Regions from separate parts of the Pseudoalteromonas sp. APC 3893 genome, predicted to be linked through region 1. Evidence: predicted binding sites of a transcription regulator. Region 1 holds the regulator's gene; each other region holds the start of a gene.
What was found. Region 1 encodes sigma-54, which starts transcription at its own class of promoters, with help from an activator protein. Its sites were predicted from a motif close to GTTGGCACGNNNNTNGNNT; they were not measured.
Positions count from the first base shown of each region.

Region 1 (2,210 bases):
TGTTCATGAGCCAACTGGCTAATAAATTCTAAAATTCGTTTTTTGCTATTAAAAAGGACCGCAGCTTTACTGCAGTCCTTACAAGTAAGTGAACTTAGTTTCATAATATTAGTGTCGAGCGTGCTTCTCTTTGTGTTTGATAACTTGACGATCTAGTTTATCTATTAGGGCGTCAATCGCAGCGTACATGTCTTGGTGTTCTGTTGAAGCAAATAAATCAGCACCACTGAGGTGTATTGTGGCTTCTGCTTTTTGGCTTAGCTTTTCTACGTCTAAAATGACGTGCACGTTGTTTATATGATCAAAGTGCCTTTCAAGCTTTGCAAACTTATTGTGTACATAGTCTCTAAGTGAATCGGTAATTTCTACGTGACGACCAGTTAAATTCAGTTGCATAAGCATTTTCCTTCTTTGTTTTTTTACGCCTTAAATCAAGCTCTTTCTTTGATTTGACGGTGGAATAGCCAGTGACTCGCGATATTTTGCGATTGTACGTCTAGCTACTTTGATACCTTGCTCTGCCAATATATCTGCAATTTTGCTATCACTCAATGGTTTCGCTGAGTTTTCTGCGCTAATTAATTTTTTTATTAATGCACGGATCGCTGTAGACGAACATTCCCCACCGTTTTCAGTGCTTACATGACTTGAGAAAAAATATTTTAACTCAAAAATTCCTCTTGGGGTGTGCATGTACTTTTGCGTGGTAACCCGTGAGATGGTTGATTCATGCATCTCGACCATTTCAGCAACATCGTTTAATACCATAGGGCGCATTGCTTCGGGACCATGTTCAAAAAATCCCTGCTGCTGTTTAACGATGCAGTTGGTTACTTTGAGTAATGTGTCATTACGGCTTTCTAAACTTTTTATAAACCATTTTGCTTCTTGCAAGTGTGAACGAATAAACTGGCTGTCGCTACTCGATTTAACCGAGCGAGACATAGCCGCATATTGGCTGTTTACTCTAATTTTAGGCATGCTATCGGGATTTAACTCAACAATCCAACGGCCTTTAATTTTCTTTACTGAGACATCTGGAATAACGTATTCAGATTCTTCACGTACGATGCTATCCGCAGGCTTTGGGTTTAGACTGTGGATGAGTGTCATCACTTCTTTAAGCTCATCTTCCTTAAGCTTAGTCTTTTTCATCAAAGTTCGGTAGTCGCGGCTGGCTAATAAATCGATATGTTCAGTTAAAATCATTTTTGTTTCGCTAATCCAAGGAGTTGCGGGGTCAAATTGATTTAGTTGAATACATAAACATTCTTGCAAGCTACGTGCGCCAATACCAATTGGGTCAAACAACTGAATACGTTTTAGAACCGCCTGAACTTCATCAAGCTCAATTTCTTCTTCGTTATTATCTTTATTTAGGCTTTCAGCAATGTCTTCACAGCTTAAGGTTAAAATACCTGAATCGTCGATAGCTTCGACAATGGCAATCGCAATCGCCTCGTCGGTCGGACTAAATGGGGTTAGCTGTAACTGCCACATAATATATTCATGCAAGGTTTCGGTTGAAGCCCCTTGATAAATAGATTCATCTTCAGGCATCGGGCCTGATGAGCTGGCAGGAGCGGCGCTCATGTACTCATCCCAGGTCACATCCATAGCCATATCGTCACTTACTGTGTCTTTATTAAGTGCTTCACTGCTTTCTTGTTCGTATTCGCTTGGTGTCTCATCGGCAGAAGCACTTACTGTGACGTCTTCGGTATCTTGTTTTTGTTCATTTTTGCCAGCCGTTTCGTCACCAAACTCTTGCTCTTCGACTTCAAGCAGTGGGTTACTGTCGAGTGCTTCTTGAATTTCTTGCTGGAGATCCAATGTACTTAACTGCAATAAGCGAATTGCTTGTTGCAGTTGTGGAGTCATTGTAAGTTGCTGGCCCATGCGCAGCTGGAGTGATTGCCTCATTTATCTCTAACAATCCTTTTATTGTGTTGTCATAATTTAGTTTAGCAGATAGTTAGCTGAGCGTTGCTTTATAGCCTAAATTGCTCACCCAGATATACATCGCGAACTGTTTGGTTGGCAAGTACATGCTCAGGAGTTCCTGACGCAATTAACTCCCCATGAGAAACTATGTAGGCTTTTTCACAAACATCAAGGGTTTCTCTTACATTATGGTCGGTTATTAGTACACCGATGCCACGGTTTTTAAGGTGCTCGATAATCTTCTTTATATCTAACACTGAAATGGG
Region 1 is NZ_JASDCD010000011.1:135,009-137,218, forward strand. Features, by position in the region: gene ptsN (PTS IIA-like nitrogen regulatory protein PtsN) at 1-104, opposite strand, end outside; gene hpf (ribosome hibernation promoting factor) at 109-396, opposite strand; gene QMA12_RS13670 (RNA polymerase factor sigma-54) at 427-1,923, opposite strand; gene lptB (LPS export ABC transporter ATP-binding protein) at 1,992-2,210, opposite strand, start outside.

Region 2 (2,210 bases), on a different contig from region 1:
GCACCCCCATCAATGGCGCTGATGATGTCGCCCTTACTGACATTGTGGCAAGAGCAAATCGTTGCGGCATCTGGAAGTGCTGAACTAGAAAGTGTTGGAGCGTCACCAGTTACTGGTAAAATTAAACATTCAGGGTTTTCTGGTAGGGTCATGTCGTTCAACATGTATTGCAGTAATGTATCGTAATCACTGGTATCGCCAACAAGTACGGCACCAATTAATTTGTCTGTTTGCTCATTAAAAACGATTTTTTTGTAACTACCACGAATAGGGTCTTGATAGACCATCTCTTTACAATTTTCGGTTTTGCCGTGAGCATCACCAATTGAGCCCACTTCAACACCAAGTAATTTTAATTTAGTGCTCATATCGGCGCCAGAGAAGGCTAAATCACCACCACTGAACTGACTTGCGACAACACGCGCCATATTATAACCAGGTGCAACTAAACCAAATATGAAATTGCTCCACAAGGCGCATTCACCGATAGCATAAATATCCGGATCAGATGTTTGGCATTGATTGTTGATAACAATACCGCCTCGGGGACCTATTTCAAGCTCTGTGGCACGGCCTAATTGATCGTATGGGCGAATGCCAGCCGAGAATAAAATAATATCTGTTTCAAGGTGACAGCCATCGCTGAAGTTCATTCGGTAACGGCATTGCTCCCCTTTGACAATTTCTTGTGTGGCTTTACCGGTATGAACGGTAACACCTAATTGTTCTATTTTATTTTTAAGTAATTCACCACCAACTTCATCAAGTTGTACACCCATAAGTTGTGGCGCAAATTCGACCACATGCGTATCTAACCCAAGTTGTTTTAGGGCATTACTGGCCTCAAGACCTAATAGACCACCACCCACTACCACACCTACTTTACTCACTTTGGCGCTTTGTTGAATTGCTTCTAAATCTTCTAATGTACGATAAACCAAACAATGGGGCTGATCATTACCAGGAATTGGCGGTACAAATGGGTATGAGCCGGTTGCTATAACAAGTTTATCGTAGTCATATTGCTGACCAGTTGTTGTTTTAACAACTTTATTTTGTTTATCTATCTGATCAACCCATGTATTAGTGTGTACACTTATATTGAGTTGCTGATAGTTTTCTGCAGTTGTTAAAGCTAAATCAGCAGGGCTTTTACCATCAAAAACGCTCGATAGATATACGCGGTCATAGGCTAAATGAACCTCACCGCATAACACGGTTATGACAGCATTCGCATCGCTGGCACGCATTTGCTCTACAAAGTGATGACCCACCATGCCATTACCAATGACGAGAATTTGTTGGGGTGTTTGCATGTGGTATTCCTTAGTTTTGACGGTTTTACAAACACAAAAAAGCCCGCCACTTAAAGTAATAAAACAGTAAGTATGCGGGCTTCTTTGCCTAAAATTTAAGTTGTTTTTTTTATTGTTTTAGTAAGCGCAATTAAGTGCTCTTAATTCTTATAAAGCAGATAAAGTGCCAACTTATTAAGTTGTTGAATTTAAGTGTAATTTATAAGTGGAGAATGAAATCATAACGAAGTATTGATCTATTTTAGTGCGCCTTAGCACCATCTTGGTCGGTACAATGATACTTAACGATCTGCGACGGTGCTTGCAAAGTTCAGTAATTCACGGCGTAGCCATTGGTGCGGGCTGGCATGATGTAGCAGTGGGCTCCACAACATCTTTATTTCAATCGGGACCACTTGAAATGGCACTGGGCTGATAACTAAATCTGTATGTTTAGCAAGGAGCATGGCTTGTCGACGAGGCAAAGTGGCGATAAGTTTTGCCGATTGGCAAAGTAAGCTTGCCACCATATAGTGGCGGGTGGACACCCGGATATGTCGTGTTTGCTCTAATTGCCACAGAGCCTCATCAACCCAGCCTAGCTTTTGACTGCCTGACTTATTCGTAACGGCGGCTTCAGCCCCCCAACCGGCTCTATTAACCCATATGTGCTGCGCAGCTAAGTAGCTTTGTAGATCAGGTTTATTTAAATAACGATTATTAGGGTGCATTAAGCAGCAATAATTATCGCGCCATACACTGGCTTGATGAAATGAGCGAGGCATGCCATTAAAGCGATTGATTGCTAAATCAATAGTGCCTTTTTCCATATCTTGAAGGTTTACGTCACTGGGACTGAGCACATCAAAATTAAGGCCAGGGTGTTTTTCGAGTTGTTCAGTAATGAAGGGCGCA
Region 2 is NZ_JASDCD010000002.1:56,506-58,715, forward strand. Features, by position in the region: gene nirB (nitrite reductase large subunit NirB) at 1-1,316, opposite strand, end outside; gene QMA12_RS04365 (LysR family transcriptional regulator) at 1,598-2,210, opposite strand, start outside.
Region 2: nirB (nitrite reductase large subunit NirB) is a predicted target of sigma-54. The motif match lies at 1,469-1,487, and genes of this name have one in related genera.

Region 3 (2,210 bases), on a different contig from region 1:
GCATCTTTAGGCGATAATTGCTGTGCTGATAGTTTATCTGCCAATACATGTATGACTTCAATATCTTTGTTTGCATTTGCTAACGATGTAAAGCTGGCGCAAATGCTTAGGGCTAAAAATGCATATTTCAAAATGATCTCACTACTGTTTCTTATATGTACGTTTAATGAGACCTTTATGGGGTAAAAATACTTTCACAAATTTTTCAATTATTTATATTTAAATTTTTTTGTAATAAATTAATAGTTAGTCGGTCTTGTTGTTTTTAGTAGTAAAAACCCGAAAGGAAAACCAATGACTCAGACAATAACAGCTGATACCCAAAACCGCCTGCAATGGTCGCTATTTTCATTACGTTTAGGTGTATTTATAGTAATGCTTATGTGGACCTTAGATAAGTTTGTAAATCCTGGGCACAGCGCCCGTATTTTTGAACACTTTTATGGCATCAGTGGCTCAACAGATATCGTTGCGTATGTTTTAGGTGCGCTACAATTAATATTGGTTTTAGCATTTATGGCTGGCGTTAAAAAACGCGTTACGTATGGCTTAATCTTTTTAATGCATGGTGCGTCGACACTTTCATCATACGCACAATATATTGATGGCTTTAATAACTTGTTATTCTTTACCGCATGGCCGATGTGGGCAGCGTGTTTTGCATTGTATCTATTACGTGATCAAGATGTGAAATTCACAGTAAAATAAAAACAGCAAAAGCCGCGTTATACGCGGCTTTGTTTAAAAAGGTTAACTAATGCATAGCATTATTGTATTTTTCAGCCAACACTTGTTTCTGGTGTTGCGTTAACGCCTTACCTGCCAATTGAAATACTTCTTGCTCTTCTTCATCAAGATGATGATGCACAATATGATGCAATTTTTTAGCGGTTACTAGCCAGCCAGGAGAGCTCATTTCAGTTTGTTCAAGCTCTTCAACCAATTCATCAATATCATGATGCTCAGCTACACTGTGACGTGCTTTGTCTTGTGTTAAGTCATCACACATCAGCGGATTATAGAAAAACCGTTCTTCAAATTTAGCGTGCTCTTCTAACTCGGTTTTTAAATCGTTCATTAACTTTTGACGTTTTGCTGAGTCACCATGTGTTTCAATTAGTGCATCGACAAGTGAACGTTGCTTATCGTGATCGTGACGTAATGCTTCAAAAATATTCATGATGTTTCCTTGCTTTGCTCATTTGTAGGTTTAAATTGCAAGGCTCAAGCCAAATTATAAAGTCATGTTTTTAATAAGGTTTAATTGTTTTATGTGTTGGGTAGGGCAAAACAGTGTAAAAGTTACCGATTAAAATGAAAAAGGCCAACACTGTGGTTGGCCTGATAATCTAAGCTTTGTCGCTAAGAATTACTTATTTGCGTCTTTAACCGTTTTAAGTTTAGCTGCATGATCAATTTCAAATGCAGGCATGTCTTTATTGCCGTCGATTAAGTAGTTATCCATCCAGCGCATTAAACGTAAGCTGTAATCGTATTGCGCAGCGACTTTACGGTTGCCATGCCCTTCGCCAGGGTAATATACAAGGCGTACATCTTTACCTTGCACTTTCATGTAACGGTACATTTCCATTGATTGCGCAGGGTGAACACGTGGGTCATCTTTACCATGCATAATTAATAACGGGGTTTCAGATTGACCCGCCCAGTATATTGGGCTGCGCTCTAAGTACCATTGCCATTTATCCCATGGATATGAACGCGCATGTACTAGGTTCATTTCATTTGAAATATCAGTAGTACCAAATTTAGATAACTGATTTGTAACGCCTACAAACATTACACTTGCAGCGAAATGTTTAGTCAGTTTAGTCGCTGCCCACGCAGATGCATAACCGCCATAAGAGCCACCAGTGATACCTACACGTTTAGTATCTACTAAGCCCATGTCAACAAGGTGGTTTTTAAAATCAACCAAGTCATCAAACTCTTTACCAGCATAGTCGTTTTGACCAAGCTTAGAGTATTCAACCCCTTTACCGGTTGAACCACGGTAGTTAGGATAAAATACTGCATAACCACGTGCTGCCCCCATTTGACCTGGGCGCGAGTAATTCGTTATCCAACCATTCTTATCATGACTTTCAGGACCACCATGAACAGACATAATTAACGGGTAGCGAGTGCCTTCACTGTAATCAAGTGGGTATACAAGTACACCATCAATCTCAACGCCATCACGGGCTTTTAAT
Region 3 is NZ_JASDCD010000014.1:101,016-103,225, reverse strand. Features, by position in the region: gene QMA12_RS15400 (TonB-dependent receptor) at 1-131, opposite strand, end outside; gene QMA12_RS15395 (hypothetical protein) at 295-708, shown strand; gene QMA12_RS15390 (hemerythrin domain-containing protein) at 755-1,180, opposite strand; gene QMA12_RS15385 (S9 family peptidase) at 1,370-2,210, opposite strand, start outside.
Region 3: QMA12_RS15390 (hemerythrin domain-containing protein) is a predicted target of sigma-54. The motif match lies at 1,216-1,234, and genes of this name have one in related genera.

Region 4 (2,210 bases), on a different contig from region 1:
CTGCTGTGACAATTCGACCGTCTTCATCGGTGGTAAATTGTCCGTTACGTGAGTACGCAATATTACCGTCGGGTTGTAGTACTTCAAAAAAGCCTGAACCCGATATCATCCAATCCAATGAGTTTTCAGTGGTAAGCATGTTACCTTGAGAAAAGTTCTTTTGGTTAGCAACCACTTTAGCACCGGCACCTAACATCAAGCCCGATGGCATTTCAGTGTCTTGTGAAGAGCGCCCACCTGGTTGATTGATATTTTGATAGAGTAAATCTTCAAATACAGCACGGCTTTTTTTATACCCAACGGTACTGGCATTGGCTAAGTTATTTGAGATAACCGATATATCGGTTTGTTGGGCATCTAAGCCTGTTTTACTGATCCATAATGCAGGATTCATATTAATGTCCTCTCAATTAGGTTAAACAATGCGCAGCAATTGGGTATGACGCTCGTCAATTTCTTCTGCTGTTTTCATTAACTTAACTTGTAATTCAAATTGGCGTTGATGGCTTATCATATCCACCATTTCATGTACCGGATTCACGTTTGACATTTCAAGCGTGCCGCTCATAACTTTTACGTTTTGCGAGATATCACAAAAGCCACATAAATCATCTTCTAGTTTATCGGCTTTAGGACGAAACAAGCCGTCGTTGCCTTTTTCAAGCTGAGTGTTATCCGCTTCGATAACCTTTAAACGATCAACCACTTCTAAAAAGTTAGCCGGCGCCCCTTGGGGGCGTACTTGAATTGATCCGTCTTCACTAAACTCCACTTTTTCAATCGGTAGAGGTAAAATAATAGGCCCACCCGCGCCAACAACTTGACGACCATGACTGGTAATTAACGCACCATCGGGGGTAATATTTAAAGTACCTGTTTTTGTATAAGCTTCATTACCTTGGGCATCTTGAACGGTTAGCCAACCTTTATCGCTCATCGCAATATCTAAATCACGGCCGGTTTCAACAATGCCCCCGGAGGTCATATTTGAACCTGGACGCTCTTGCATGGAAAAGACGCGCGTAGGTAAGCCTTCACCAAATGCTTGCATAGACCTTGCTTGTGCAAAATCAGCTTTAAAGCCAGTGGTGTTAGCATTGGCTAAGTTATTTGCTTTGAGCGCAAGGCCCCGCATACTTTGCTTAGCCCCTGACGCTGCAATGTAAACCATCTTATCCATAACATCGACTCACGTTAAAAAATCTATATTAGAGATAAATGCAAAATAAGTGCCACAATAATTTGACAGTAAAAATACACTGATAAGAAATAAAAAAGGCTGCCCGAATTGGCAGCCTTGGTGTCGGATTAGTATAATATTCGCTATTAACGAATTTGCAGGATGCTTTGCTGAATTGTTGAGTTCACCTCAAGCGCTCGCGAATTAGCCTGGAAGTTACGCTGCGCACTAATCAAATCGACCAGCTCATTAGTTAAGTTCACATTTGATTGCTCAAGCGCCGATGAGCTAATTTTACCAAACGCGCCCGAATTAGCTTCCCCAGCTATCGGCTCACCAGAGGTTAAGCTTTTCTTCCATGATGTATTACCCACTTGTTGTAAGCCCTGTGAATTTGAAAAACGAGTTAACGCAACTTGCCCTAAATAATTAGAATCACCATTACTATAAGAAGCAACTATTTTTCCATCAACACCAATATCAATATTTGCCAACCGGCCCACTGCTGCGCCATCTTGGTCTAATACTTTATTTTCAAAAGAACCTGCGTGCTGCGTAGGTATTTTTGAAGAAGTGCCCGCTTCATCACGCCAATTGATCGTTACATTATTAGGGAAACTAGCACCGTTACTTAAAATCCCAGTCAGGTTAGTACCATCGAAGACCACTGAATCAAATGTACTTGCCGCATTAGGATTACCGTTAGTATTGAGTGGTAACCCGTTTGCATCAAACTGAAATGTTGAAATAGGAGTAAATGGCCCTGTAGCACCTTGCGGGGTGCCATCTGGATTGACAACTTGACCGTCTAATGTCGAATAAACTTCCCATTCGTTAGCATTTCCTGTAACAGCCGCATCTGTTTTCACAAAGTACAATTGCATAGTATGCGATTCACCTAACGAATCATAAACATTCGTTGAGGTAGAATGAGTAAATGAGCCAGATTGGCCTGGATCAAATGGTGTAATTGACGGTGCTGCTTTAGTTGAATCTAACCTAAAAGATGAATACACATTTGTTGTAGCGC
Region 4 is NZ_JASDCD010000003.1:282,139-284,348, forward strand. Features, by position in the region: gene flgG (flagellar basal-body rod protein FlgG) at 1-394, opposite strand, end outside; gene QMA12_RS07345 (flagellar basal body rod protein FlgF) at 416-1,180, opposite strand; gene flgE (flagellar hook protein FlgE) at 1,327-2,210, opposite strand, start outside.
Region 4: QMA12_RS07345 (flagellar basal body rod protein FlgF) is a predicted target of sigma-54. The motif match lies at 1,219-1,237, and genes of this name have one in related genera.